DNA from 2 places in the Rothia sp. P4278 genome. Region 2 is predicted to be linked to the other one. Evidence: predicted binding sites of a transcription regulator. Region 2 holds the regulator's gene; the other holds the start of a gene.

Region 1 (7,333 bases), on a different contig from region 2:
GTCCCAGCCACTCGGTGGCGGCGGGGGTGACATCCAGGGTCAGTCGGCGGTCCTCCAAGCGGCGGGCCATGGACTTGATTTGCAAGGCCACGATGGAGGACAGGTCCTCTGCGCTCAGTGGCTCAAAGATGATGAGCTCGTCCAGGCGGTTGAGGAACTCCGGTTTGAAGGCGGCGTTGACCGTGTTCATAACTGCGCTCTTGCGGCTCTCATCGTCCAGGTTCTGGTCAATCAGGAACTGAGAGCCCAGGTTGGAGGTCAGGATGAGGATGACGTTACGGAAGTCAACGGTGCGGCCCTGGCCGTCAGTGAGGCGGCCGTCGTCAAGAACCTGGAGCAGGATATCGAAGACTTCGGGGTGGGCTTTTTCGACCTCGTCGAGTAGAAGGACGGAGTAGGGGCGGCGGCGGACTGCTTCGGTGAGCTGACCGCCTTCTTCGTAGCCGACGTATCCGGGAGGGGCCCCGACTAGGCGGGCGACGGCGTGCTTTTCGGCGTATTCGCTCATGTCAATACGGACGAGGGCACGCTCATCGTCGAACTGGAACTCAGCCAGAGCCTTGGCCAGCTCGGTTTTACCGACACCGGTGGGGCCCAGGAAGAGGAAGGAACCGATGGGCCGGTCGGGGTCGGAGATACCGGCGCGGGAGCGGCGCACGGCATCGGCTACGGCGGCGACAGCTTTCTTCTGGCCGATCAGCCGTTTGCCGAGTTCTTCTTCCATGTGCAGGAGCTTTTCGGATTCGCCTTGGAGCATACGACCAGCGGGGATACCGGTCCAGGCGGAGATAACTTCGGCGATTTCGTCAGCTGTGACTTCTTCGGAGACCATGGATTCTTGCTGGGCGCTGCTCTCTGCCCGCTGAGCTTCGGCCAGTTGCGCTTCAAGGGCGGGGATTTCGCCGTAAAGGATCCGGGAGGCTTCTGCCAGGTTGCCTTCGCGTTGGGCTACTTCTGCTTTGGAACGCAGCTCGTCGATTTGGGTTTTGAGGTCGCCCACTCGGTTGAGTCCGGCTTTCTCAGCTTCCCAGCGGGCGTTGAGGGCGTCGAGTTCTTCCTTCTTGTCGGCCATATCTGCACGTAGGGCATCTAGGCGTTCGAGGGAAGCGGGGTCGGTTTCGTTGGCGAGCGCCAGTTCTTCCATGGTGAGGCGGTCTACGGCACGGCGGAGGACGTCGATTTCTTCGGGTGCCGAGTCGATTTCCATGCGCAGGCGCGAGGCGGCCTCGTCGATCAGGTCGATGGCCTTGTCGGGGAGCTGGCGGGAGGGAATGTAACGGTTAGAAAGGTTGGCGGCGGCAACCAGGGCGGAGTCTGCGATGGCTACCTTGTGGTGGGCTTCGTAGCGTTCTTTGAGGCCGCGTAGAATGCCGATGGTGTCTTCCACAGAAGGCTCACCGACAAAGACTTGCTGGAAGCGGCGTTCCAGGGCGGCGTCTTTTTCGATGTTTTCGCGGTATTCGTCCAGGGTGGTGGCACCGATCAGGCGTAGTTCGCCGCGGGCTAGCATGGGCTTGAGCATATTGCCCGCATCCATGGAGCCCTCACTGGCACCGGCACCGACGACGGTGTGGATTTCGTCAATGAAGGTGACGATTTGGCCTTCGGATTTTTTGATGTCTTCGAGTACGGTTTTAAGGCGTTCTTCGAATTCACCACGGTATTTGGCACCGGCGACCATGGCACCCAGATCCAGGGAAATAAGGGTTTTGCCGCGCAGGGTTTCAGGTACGTCGCCGGAGACCATGCGTTGGGCTAGGCCTTCGACGACGGCGGTCTTACCGACACCGGGTTGCCCGATCAGTACGGGGTTGTTCTTGGTGCGGCGGGAAAGTACCTGTATGACGCGGCGGATCTCGCTGTCTCGGCCGATGACGGGATCGAGTTTGCCTTCGCGGGCGATGGCAGTGAGGTCGGTGCCGTACTGTTCGAGGGCACCGAAAGTGCCTTCAGGGTCGGGGGTGCTCACGGTGCGGTCTCCTCGGACTGGGGGGATGGTTTCTTCTAGGGTTTTTTCGCTGGCACCTGCGGCGGTGAGGGCACGGGCGGTTGCGTCGTTACCTGCAGCTAGGGCGAGCAGGAGGATTTCGGTGGAGATGTAGGTGTCCCCGAATGTTCCGGCTTTAGCCTGGGCTGTTTGAATGGCGCTCAGCAGGGCCCGTGAGGGCTGTGCTTGGGCGGTGGATTCTCCTGATGCTTTGGGGAGCTTGGAGATTTCAGTGGATGCCGCAACTGAGAGTGCATCAACATCGATCCCTGCGGCTTTGAGGACCGCAACCGCTACGCCCTGGCGCTGGTCAAGCAAGGCTTTGAGCAGGTGGGGTGTATCGAGGGTGGGGTTGCCTGCGGTTTGGGCGTTAAGGTTGGCGGCCGATAAGGCCTCTTGGCTTTTACTGGTGAATTGAGCTGACATTTTTCTCCTGAGCTAGTAGGTCTTTTCCTTAAGGTTGAGTGTACTTCACTCAACTCATAATTGAGTCTACTACACTCAACTTATATACACCAGGTAGCTGAGGCCTTCCCCACCCTTGACCCACCGAGCAAGAAGGCCAACCCACCGAGTCAGGCTAGCTCAATCCAAGAAATCATATATGGATTCTGCCCGCTCCAATTCTTCCTTGACAGCATCATCGACACCGCGGGAGACCGATTCAGCTCGCCGCCAGTTGCTCAGGGAAAGGAGCAGGGAGGCAGTTGCAAAGGCGTAAGTGAGGATACCGGCTGGGTTGCCGAAACCGGCTGAGAGCCCAATAAAGTCACCCCCCAGTAGTGACGATGCCGCCGAAACAACAGTTCCATCCAGGCGGTCGGGGACCAAAAAACCGAAGATGAGGGCCATCAGCCAGGTGGCACCCCAGACAAGCGCGGTCGTCGGCGGTAGACCTGCCCGTTTACCAGCTTTTTGTAATTTCATTTCTTTGCCCGAGAAGTAGGCTGCCGCTAGCATCAGACCCGCCAGGATCGGCCCTAGTGAGATGGCGAAAATTGGCAGCAGGCTACCACCGGCACCAAACAGGGAGCGCCCAGCAACCACCCACAGGGCCGAGAGAAGTGCCCAGGGAACAGCCAGGTAGAAAATAGCCCTGGTCAGGAGCCCGCCCTGTCTCATCAAGTAGGGGTGTGACCGGGCCTCACCAGGAGCACCCGACTGAGGGCCCTGCGGAGGTAGGTGATTGGCTGAGGTTTTTTGCATTTGGCTCACTCCCCCATTTTAGGCCCACCCTTCTTAGTCCTCACAAGAAGCAGGTACCACAAAGCCGGGGTGGCCCACCTCTTGACGGTGAGCCACCCCGGCTTTTGAGTTGCGAGGGTTACCTGCTAGCTGAGGTTACCCTGCCCATCTTCGAGGTGACTGCGCAGGAACCACTGGAAGAGCTCCAGTTCGGCAGTCTGACCGATCAGCAAATCTTCGGTAATAGGGTCAATATCGCCCACCTTAGCAATAGCAGCACGGTGGTCTTCGATAACAGCGCTATAGACGTCATTAAGAGCACGAATATGGGTCATAGCGTCAGCACGGTCAACATCATATCCGGCCCAGGTGCGCTTTTCTACCAGGTCGCCTGAGAGACCGTTGGGGGAAACACCCATGGTAGCCATGCGCTCTGCGATGGCATCAACAAAGCCGCGCACCTGGTCTACCTGGGGGTCCAGCATTTCATGGACTGCGATGAAGTTGGGGCCAACGACATTCCAGTGAGCATGCTTGAGGACCAGGTGCAGGTCATTGAGGGCGTGCAGGCGGAGCTGGAGGACGTCAGCTACGTGGTGGCCAGACTCTTCGGTGAGGCCCGGTACGGTAAATGATGCGTATTTGCTCATGATTCTTAAACTTCCTGTTAGGTAATCAGGTCGATCCCAAGCTGTGGGTTTCGGCCTGCTGTGTAGTTCCAACCTTACGCTGTCCCTGCCGCCATTTCAAGGCTTATTCTGAGTAAATCATAATAAGGAAACCCTGATTTGACAAGGTATTCTGCCTAAAACAGAAGGTAAGCAAGGCTAACCTCAGCGCAACTGACTGGGTACAACACTCCCCCCAAAGGGATCTTAGCCAGCCCCTGCTCTACCCACCAAAGACCATAAACCATTTATGTGATTTACAACATATCCCCCGGGGCTCTAGCTGACCGTTGCCACCGGTCCCAGTCTATGACTAGAGTAAGAGTCAGCCACAGGGGGCTCGCCCCAGCGCTACCAGCTCCAGACCTAAGAGTAAAAGATCGTGACAGCACCCACCCCATATACTGCCCCCTGCACAATACCCAGCAAGGCCCAAATTCGCCGCTGGCGGCGTTATTTAGCAGAAGAAATCTCCGAAGCTCGCATTTACGCTGCGCTGGCTGAACGCACCCACGGTAAAGAGGCAGAAATCTTAGGCCAAGTAGCCCAGGCCGAATACCGCCACCAGAATCACTGGCGCCAGCTTCTTGGAGAACACGCTTTTCCTGAGCCCAAACCTTCGGTCTCGGCCCGTATTCTTGAACTTCTAGCCAAAAATTTTGGCTCAGTCTTCGTTCTTGCCCTAGCCCAAAGAGCCGAGGGACGCTCCCCCTACGCGGAGGATCCCGATGCAACTGAGGCTATGGCAGCCGATGAGGCTATCCATGAGGAAATCATTCGAGCCCTTTCTACCGCTGGCCGAGAAAAGCTTTCTGGCAACTTCCGCGCCGCTGTCTTTGGCGCAAATGACGGCCTTGTCTCTAATGCTGCGCTCATCATGGGTGTTGGCGCTAGCGGGGTCAGCAACTCTATGATTCTTCTTTCTGGTGTCGCAGGCCTGTTGGCAGGCGCGCTTTCTATGGCTGCCGGTGAGTTTGTATCGGTCCGTTCCCAGCGCGAGCTACTCGACGCCTCCCGCCCCACCCAGGTCACCCTCGATGTAGCCCACCAGCTCGATATTAACCAGAATGAGTTAGAGCTGATTTACAAGGCCCGCGGTATGAGCGAGGAGGCAGCCCGCCACCGTGCCATGGAACGCTTTGGGCACTTCACCTGCGACTGCGACCCCTCACTCTCTTTCCGCGACCTTGAGGAGGATCAGGAAGCGGGGGTAGAACACGGTGCGCTGGGTAGCGATGTGGGAGCTGCCGCCTCAAGCTTCTGCTTCTTTGCCTCCGGCGCTCTCATTCCGATCCTGCCCTACATCTTTGGGGTACAGGGTCCATTCGCTATGTTGCTAGCCATGTTGCTGGTAGGCCTTGCCCTCATGCTAACCGGTGGCGTGGTGGGCCTACTCTCCGGTGCTTCACCTTTCAAACGTGGCTTACGTCAGCTAGCTATTGGCTACGGAGCTGCCCTGGCTACCTACTTGCTGGGTGCTTTATTTAACGCAACAATCGTATAATCGAAAATATTGCAGCCCAAGTTCCTTGATGAATTTAATTTAATCTCACAGTTATTAACTGTGCCTGATGTTTTGTGCCTTAAATTCAAACCGTAATTTTGTATCAACCAAAGAATTATTAAAAATTCATTCCAGATGTATATTTCTGTCCCTGGGCGCCCACCCGATTTGGACTTGTGATAACTGGAATAACTCATTCCTGGACTTGATAGGCCAATAATACCCGAAGAAGCTACACTGACAAATCATCTCGCTCCACCCTGAGAACCAAAGCAAGGCCATACAGTAGTTTGAACGACTCAATATACCTAACAGTAATAATACACAGTGAGCCACAAGTACTTACGGGGCATAAGGGGGGCTATACCTGTTCTACATATACCTACTAATGCTTGAGTGCCCTCCCGGAAAATTATACTTTACGTGGGATCCTACATGTATCGGGTCTGCATCCAGCCGTAGTCAGCGAAATCTTTAGTATACCCATTGGCAGTGGTAAAACTACCCTTGAAGCTAACATAGTAACTTCCTAGATCCCGGGGCACACAAATGTTGCTGTTGTAATTGACCCTGGTAGTAATCTGAGAATTGGGCCAAGTGCTTGCCAGTTCAGTGGAAGCAGTCCTACCTCTATTTACACCAATATAGGTAAAAGTAAATACATCGTACTGAGACTCCCGCCCACCGGGAACACTCATCGCCACGGGACCAGAAACAATGTAGGCACCCCCCGTTACAGTTATGCTCCTAATGGCCCCAACGGGGAAAGCCACCCTTAACTGAAGGCCATTTAAGGTCACCTCAGTTGCAGGTGATCCATCACGCTCAATGACCCCAAAACCGGGCGAAGCACCCCGGTAGCTCTTGTTAGTGTAAAAGCTAAACCCCGTAAGTATCCCCTCGGATGAAGGGCATGACCAGGAAGTAAAGTATCTGTAATTTGCAAACCAAGATGCAGTGAGCTGGTAATTAAGCGTTGAAGTCGATGCTGCATAAGCAGGAATAGTCGAGGTTGCAAGAGCTACTGGCGCTGCCCATGCAGTACCCTTTGTGAGAGAACGTCGAGATATAGGCTGACTCATAATACATTTCCCCTAAATACTTTCATATTGGTGCTAGAATTTCAATCTAGCACCAAATGAAAGATTTTACCAGGTCCACCTGAGTGAGATTAATTAAGCGGATAATTTGCACCAAAAGTTTCCTGGCAATTGAAAATAACCCTCACCTTAATGGCTAGGCACCGATAGCCCTAAGGCTAGCTTTTGTGCTTAAAGAAAAAATATTAGGGTGCGAAAAAGAGGCGGAGGCTCAAAATATCTTGAGACTCCGCCCGTGGTTTGCCTGCGAGAAATAGCAGGCGGTAAAGTTTTACCCTAGAAACTGAATATTTACAGATTCCCTCGGGCAAAAATCTCACGCATGAGCTGAGCAGCCTCAGAAGGAGTCTTACCCACCTTCACACCAGCAGCTTCCAAGGCCTCCTTCTTAGCCTGAGCGGTACCCGAAGAACCGGAGACAATCGCACCAGCATGGCCCATAGTCTTACCCTCAGGAGCGGTAAAACCAGCCACATAGCCAACAACAGGCTTGGTCACATGAGCCTTGATAAACTCAGCGGCACGCTCCTCAGCGTCACCACCAATCTCACCAATCATCACAATCGCTTCGGTCTCAGGGTCAGCTTCAAAAGCCTCCAGAGCGTCAATGTGGGTGGTGCCAATAATGGGATCACCGCCAATACCGATAGCGGTGGTAAAGCCAATATCGCGCAGCTCAAACATCATCTGGTAGGTCAGGGTGCCTGACTTAGATACCAGACCGATTTTGCCCTTGCCGGTGATGTTGGCGGGGGTAATACCCACCAGGGATTCACCGGGGGTAATGATACCGGGGCAGTTGGGGCCAATGATGCGGGTGACCTGCTTGCCCTCAGCATTGACCTTGCTCTTGGCGTAGGCCCAGAATTCGGCAGTATCACCTACGGGC
Region 2 (7,333 bases):
CCAGGCCGTAGCCGATGGAAACTTCTCCCTTATGCGCCGCGCCGCCTGGTCCGCCGATGAATCCGCCAAACTCACGCGCCTGCTCGAAATCGTAGAAGAAGCCACCGCCGCCGACCGCAAGGTCCTGGTCTTCTCCTTCTTCCTGAGCGTGCTCTCCCGTCTCGAAGCCGCCCTTGGTGACAAGGTTGTCGGCCTTATTACCGGCGCTATGCCTCCCACCGACCGCCAAGATACCGTTGACGGCCTAGCCACCGCGCCCTCCGGCTCCGTCCTACTGGCCCAAATTACCGCTGCCGGTGCTGGACTGAACATTCAAAGCGCATCTATTGTGGTGCTGGCTGAACCCCAGTTCAAACCCACTATTGAGGCCCAGGCTATTGCCCGAGCTCACCGTATGGGCCAAACCCACACCGTGGATGTCTTCCGCCTGCTCGGCGCAGATACCGTGGACGAACGCATGATTGACTTGCTGGGTATCAAATCCCAGCTCTTTGACGAATACGCCCGCATCTCGGCGGCCAAGGACTCAGCCGCCGAGTCCGTGGATATTTCAGACTCCAAGATGGCCTCGCAAATTATTGCCGAAGAGCGTGCACGCCTGGGTTTGGAATCCAACCGATCACTGGAGGATGACCAGGGAACCCAAGATGATCCGAGAACCCAAGCTGACCTAGGAAGACAAGATAACCGGCCCCTGGAAGTGCCTGTTGATGACCAGGGTAGTCAGCGCGATAAGTAATATTGTTCTCCAGCCGGAAGAGAAGATGATAGTTTTACAGGGACGTTCTAGGTCATCTCAGATGCCCTGGTTATAAGAAGAGAGAGAAGGCAAGCTGTGTCTCAAAATCCCTATAATCCCCAGTCTCCGCAAAACCCGCAGAACCCGCAGAACCCGCAGAACCCGCAGAACCCGCAGAACCCGGAGAACCCCGACCATCCTGAAAATACTCCTGGGCTTGAGCAGACTAATACTCCTCATTCTGAGCAGGGAGTTACCCCTGGCCAGGAGCCCCTGGCTGATGGGCGGGCAGATTTGCCCCAGCACGAGAGTAATCTGTCTCCTGCGCCGGCTCAGCCTGGAGCGGGGGAGCCTGCCCCGAAGAGTAAAAAAGGCTTGATGATTGGTCTTCTGCTGGTCCTGGGCGTGGTCATTGCTCTTGCGAGTAGTTTCTTTCTGCTGTCTGGCCCAAAAACCAAGACCTATGAGGACCTTACTCAGGGCATGACAGAAATAGGTAAAGAGAAAGGGATGGAGTTCTGCGCTGACTATCAGGACACTGTGCTCAATGACGCTAAGCCCCTGGATCAGGTTGAAGATATTCCCGATGACACTCAGGTCTTTTTCTGCTCCTCGGTGGATATGACTAGCTTGGAGACCCTGATGTCTGCTGATATGTCTCAGAATCCTAAAATGATGGTGGGGCTCTTCTCGGCGAGTGAATTTACCAGAGAAGATTTTGGTGACCTAGGGGAATTAGAAGATGGGCAATGGTCTTTGGCCGATGATCACTGGGGTGTGTTCTCTAATGTAGATGATGCTAAGGAGCTGGCTCAAAAAACTCTGGGTGGAAACCTGGTTGAGAGCAAAGAGTAAAAAGCTCCTTTTGGCGGCGTTGTAGGCGCCTGTCGCTGAGAGTTTTCGATGGCTTGTGTATAATACACAGGTACACACACTTGATGGGTGCTCTTGAGAGGTTGTCTAGCTTCCGGTTCATACAGCAGTGAGCTGTTGAGTATCCATACGCCAGTTTCTTGAGTTCTTTCGAGATGACGAAAGCCCCGTAGGCCACACACCTACGGGGCTTTTGCGTTGCCCAGAAAGATACTAGGTAACTACCCGGCACACACTTAGAATCGGACAAGCAAGGTTAGCGCCCAAAGAGCTTGGCGAAGAAGCCACCGCTTGGTACAGCTACCGCTTTCTCTGCTTCAGTATGCTTGCCATTGCACCATTGTCCAGGAGGGACTGAAGCCTTCACGGTATCTATATGCTGACCACAGCCAGCCCAAGTGGTCTTAGAACACAGCTTGCAGTTAACAGGACGGCACATTATTTTCTCCTAAAGCGAGGAATCTTTCACAAATAATTATACCCCCAGGGGTATTGAATCAAGTAACGGGGTGCTGGGGTCGTGAAGCCTGTAGAGCTGAGAAGTGGGTGTTTTGCCTGGGGTGGCCTGACTGCCCGCTGCAGATGAACAAATTTATTGCAAAAAAGTTGAGTCTTTTACACTCAACTCTCTTGACTTCTGTTTCAAATCTGTCACACTAGAGAGTGAGCCAAACGGATTGAGCCTATTTGACTCAAGATGTTTGCAAGACTTTCAAGTAACCCAACTCAATAGGAGAACACATCATGGCACGTGCAGTAGGCATTGACCTCGGTACCACCAACTCAGTTGTATCAGTCCTCGAAGGCGGCGAGCCCGTCGTTATCGCAAACGCCGAGGGTGCCCGCACTACCCCCTCCGTCGTTGCCTTCAGCAAGGACGGCGAAGTCCTGGTAGGCGACGTCGCCAAGCGTCAGGCAGTTACCAACGTTGACCGCACCATCGCATCCGTCAAGCGTCATATGGGCACCACCTGGACCCAGGAGATCGACGGCAAGCCCTACACCGCTCAGGAAATCTCAGCTCGTACCCTCATGAAGCTCAAGGGTGACGCGGAGGCCTACCTGAACGATAAGGTCACCGACGCAGTTATTACCGTTCCCGCCTACTTCAACGACGCTGAGCGTCAGGCCACCAAGGAAGCCGGTGAAATCGCAGGCCTCAACGTCCTGCGTATCGTCAACGAACCCACTGCCGCAGCACTCGCCTACGGCCTGGACAAGGGCAACGAAGACGAACTGATCCTGGTATTCGACCTCGGTGGCGGTACCTTCGACGTCTCCCTGCTCGAAGTTGGTAAGGACGAAGACGGCTTCTCCACCATCCAGGTTCGCGCAACCTCGGGCGATAACCGCCTGGGTGGCGACGACTGGGACCAGCGCATCGTTGACTGGCTCCTGGAGCAGGTCAAGTCCAAGACCGGTGCCGACCTGTCCAAGGACAAGATCGCTCTCCAGCGTCTGCGTGAGGCCGCTGAGCAGGCCAAGAAGGAACTCTCTTCTGCAACCTCCACCAACATCTCCCTGCAGTACCTCTCCGTTACCCCCGAGGGCCCCATCCACCTGGACGAGAAGCTGACCCGCGCCAAGTTCCAGGACATGACCAGCGACCTGATCGAGCGCACCAAGAAGCCCTTCAACGACGTTATCGCTGAGGCAGACGTCAAGGTTTCGGACATCGCTCACATCGTTCTGGTCGGTGGCTCAACCCGTATGCCCGCAGTAACCGAGGTAGTCAAGGAACTCTCCGGTGGCCGCGAACCCAACAAGGGTGTTAACCCCGATGAGGTCGTCGCCATGGGTGCAGCCCTGCAGGCCGGTGTGCTGAAGGGTGAGCGCAAGGACGTTCTGCTGATTGACGTCACCCCCCTCTCCCTGGGTATCGAGACCAAGGGCGGCGTGATGACCAAGCTGATTGAGCGCAACACCGCGATACCCACCAAGCGCTCTGAAACCTTCACCACCGCTGAGGACAACCAGCCCTCCGTATCGATTCAGGTCTTCCAGGGTGAGCGCGAGTTCACTCGCGACAACAAGAACCTGGGCACCTTCGAACTGACCGGTATCGCACCCGCTCCTCGCGGCGTACCCCAGATCGAGGTCACCTTCGACATCGATGCTAACGGCATCGTTCACGTCTCCGCTAAGGACAAGGGCACCGGCAAGGAGCAGTCCATGACCATCACCGGCGGTACCTCACTCTCCAAGGACGACATCGACCGCATGGTCAAGGACGCCGAGGCTCACGCAGAGCAGGACAAGGCACGCCGCGAGGCCGCCGAGACCCGCAACGCCGCCGAGAACTCCGCTTACTCCATCGAGAAGCTCATCAAGGAAAACGGCGACAAGCTGCCCGAGGATGTCAAGACCGAGGTTCAGGCTGACGTTGACGCCCTGAAGGCCGCCCTTGAAGGTGAAGACGACGAAGCCGTCAAGACCGCCTTCGAGAAGCTGCAGGCTTCACAGACCAAGCTGGGTGAAGCTCTCTACGCCCAGGCTCAGGCTGATGCCGCCGCCGGCGAGGGGGAACAGGCTGAAGACGATGACGTTGTTGATGCCGAAGTAATCGATGAAGACGACGAGAAGAAGAACTAATCATGGCTGAGAACACCCAAGAGCCCACAGAACCCCAGGGCGGTGACCCCTTGGAAGAAGCCTTCCAGGCACCTGCTGCTGAGGGCCACCCTGAGCCCGACGGTGTTTCCGCTCAGGCTGCGGCAGGCGAAGAGTCTGCCGCCGCCGAAGCGGAATCAGAAGCTGAGGTTAGCCCCGATGCGGCCCTAGCGGCTGAGCGTTTGGAAGACCTGCTTCGCCTCAAGGCTGAGTTCACCAACTTCAAGAACCGCACGGCCAAGGAGAAGGAACAGCTCCGCGACTTCGTGGTTGCTGACCTAGTTTCTGCGCTGTTGCCGGTGATTGACGATATTGATGCCGCCCGCAAGCACGGCGACCTGGAAGATGGTCCCTTTGCCGCTATCGCAACCAAGCTGGAAGAGACCCTCACTAAGCAAGGTTTAGAGCGCTTTGGCGAGGTAGGGGAGCCTTTCGATCCGCAGGTCCACGAGGCTGTTTTGCAGCAACCGACCAGCGAGGTTGAACCGGATGCAGTCTGCATGGTCCTGCGTAATGGCTACCGGGTCAAGGACCGCCTGGTCCGCACCGCCCAGGTAGCTGTGGCAGTGGCCGAATAAAACAGACAAGGGGCGGGCGCCCGGCCTGATAGATCAGGTTGGGTGCCCGCCTTTTACACCAGGCAGGGAACCAAATACTGGGTTGCCCCTACCTGCACACATGAAGAGGGGTTTGCCGTGAGCAAGACCCCAAGATAATAAGCACAGCATAAAAGACTTAAGATCTACCTCGGAAGGAGAGGCAATGGCGAGCGAAAACTGGCTCCATCAAGATTTTTATAAGGTACTGGGCGTAGCTGAGTCTGCCTCCGAGGCAGACATCAAGAAGGCCTACCGCAAGCTAGCCCGCAAGTACCACCCCGACCAGAACCCAGGGGACACAGCCGCAGAAAAGAAGTTCAAAGAGGTCTCCGAAGCCTACGACGTCCTCTCAGATGCCAAGCAAAAAGAAGAATACGACCAGATCCGCAAGTACGGGGCTGCAGGCTTCGCAGGGGCTGGTGGTGGTTTCCCCGGGGGTTTTCCCGCAGGCGCCGCAGGCGCAGGTGGCTTTCCTGGAAGCGCCGGTGGCTTTCCCGCAGGCGCAGGTGGCTTTCATACCTCCTCCGGCGGCGCCAACATTAATATTGAGGACCTACTTGGGGGCATGTTCGGTGGCGGCGGTTTCGGCGCCAGCAGCGGGGGCGGCTTCCCCGGCGGCTTCTCCGCTCCGGCTCCCAAGGGCGAGGATGCCACCACTAGCGTCCGCATTTCTCTGAAACAGGCCTACCAGGGCGGTGAAGTATCGGTCTTCCGCCCCGGAGGCTCCCAAACCACGGTCCGTCTGCCCCGCGGAGTTAAGGACGGCCAGAAAGTCCGCCTGCGCGGCAAAGGCCACCCCGGTCACGGGGGAGCGGGCGACCTCATCGTTAGGGTGAGAGTCGATGCCCACCCCGTTTTTGAACGCCAGGGTGATCATCTGCTGGTCAAGGTTCCTGTCAGCCTGCAAGAAGCCTTGCACGGTGGTGTTATTGAAGCGCCCACCCTCGATGGTTCTACCGTCAAACTCCGCTTGGCTGCCGGCTCACCAGCCGGCCGGAAACTGCGGGCCAAGGGGCGGGGCTTCGTCACCAAGAAGGGTAGCGGCGACCTACTGGTCATTCCCGAGGTTCAGGTACCTACCGACCTGAGTCAGGAGGCCTCTGATGCCTTGGATAACTTCCTGGCGCTGGCACCTCAGGTTAACCTACGGGCTGAGCTTTTGCGGAAGGCGGCTGAGTAACCATGGAACTTGAATCTGACCGGCCGGTCTTTGTGATTTCTGTGGCCGCAGAGTTGGCGGGTATGCACCCCCAGACTCTGCGCCAGTATGACCGCATGGGGCTGGTTCAGCCCTCACGAGCTCCGGGCCGGGCTCGCCGCTACTCGGAGCGGGATGTGCTCAAGCTCCAAGAGATTCAGGAGCTTTCCCAGTCCGGTGTCTCCCTCGAGGGGATTAAACGCATCATGCAGTTGGAGAACCGGGTAGAGGCCCTCAAAGCCCGTAACGCGGAGCTGTTGCGTGAAAATGAGGTCCTACGCCACCGCCTACAGGAGGGCGCTCGTGTGTTTGCCGCCGGGACGTCTGGCGGTGCGGTGCACCTGGCGCGCGGACAGCGTCCGGCACCCCGCCCCAAGTCCCAGGCCGTGGTGCTCTACCGCCCCCGCTAAGGGATTAATTACGTCCAGGGTTGCCAAACACACAAAGCCTATTGTAGTATGATTTTCAACACCTTTTAGATATAGGTGTCAGGAGATAATAAATATCAGGCGTGGTGATTTATAAATCACTTTCCGCGCTTTATTGATGTATTTTCCTGAGGTTCCTGTGGTAGTCACAGGACTCCTAAGCGGAATATAATCAAAGGAGAGAAATATTCCCCACAAAGATTAGAAAAATGGTTGCAAGTTTTACCTTGGTAGCTGGGGTTGGACTGGGAGCTATGACTGCTGCTAATGCTTCAGCTCAATGGCCTGCTGAAGGTGGCTATTGGGAATATGGTTTTTGGAACGCATACGCCCGCTCCTATTACGATCACGGGTCTCGCTGTCATGGTTCCACAGCTCAGAATGACTGGGGTACCGTTCGTAACATCGACACCGCTGCTGGGAAACGTGCAGTTGCGAAGAAATTCGGTACTATTTTTACTAATAATAAGTATTATTATAGGGTTTGCTAGATTTAGTTGAGGCCTATTTTGGACTAAAGCCTAGGACAAATTTAAATTTTCCCTAGGCTTTAGCTTAGCGCCGAAAATAAATTTATTTTTAAGGGTTGATGTGAGATATATTGTTCGTTTAGTAGCAGTTCTTGTTGCATCAGTTTTTTTGTTAGTCGCTGACACCTATTGTGCTACCGTGGATGAAAATACTCCGCAGGGGGCGAATCTTGTTATTTCAGCAAGCTTCAAGCAGAGCGTAGAAACCAAAAATAAAATTATTGACCGTCTTTCACATATTTCTGATGAAAGAAATATTAAACTGGCAAAAGTTGTCCCGAATCCTGAAAATTTTCTCAAGGACAGGTCTCTGTACTATTTTACCAACAAAGATATTCAGACAGGGCCAATCAACT

Evidence for each region. The regulator HspR, encoded in region 2, represses chaperone genes until heat shock. The targets are predictions, from matches to a motif close to AAGTTGAGTCNNNNNGACTCAACTT.
Region 1: the regulator HspR is predicted to act here: its motif matches at 2,445-2,469, upstream of clpB (ATP-dependent chaperone ClpB).

The regions. Positions count from the first base shown of each region.
Region 1 covers NZ_JBLXXU010000002.1:334,289-341,621, forward strand. The annotation lists gene clpB (ATP-dependent chaperone ClpB) at 1-2,413, opposite strand, end outside; gene ACN085_RS05625 (hypothetical protein) at 2,573-3,193, opposite strand; gene ACN085_RS05630 (Dps family protein) at 3,319-3,822, opposite strand; gene ACN085_RS05635 (VIT1/CCC1 transporter family protein) at 4,223-5,344, shown strand; gene sucD (succinate--CoA ligase subunit alpha) at 6,736-7,333, opposite strand, start outside.
Region 2 covers NZ_JBLXXU010000004.1:39,823-47,155, forward strand. The annotation lists gene ACN085_RS08345 (DEAD/DEAH box helicase) at 1-739, shown strand, start outside; gene ACN085_RS08350 (hypothetical protein) at 836-1,594, shown strand; gene dnaK (molecular chaperone DnaK) at 2,357-4,204, shown strand; gene ACN085_RS08360 (nucleotide exchange factor GrpE) at 4,207-4,800, shown strand; gene ACN085_RS08365 (DnaJ C-terminal domain-containing protein) at 4,985-6,001, shown strand; gene ACN085_RS08370 (heat shock protein transcriptional repressor HspR) at 6,004-6,429, shown strand; gene ACN085_RS08375 (lactococcin 972 family bacteriocin) at 6,657-6,938, shown strand; gene ACN085_RS08380 (hypothetical protein) at 7,039-7,333, shown strand, end outside.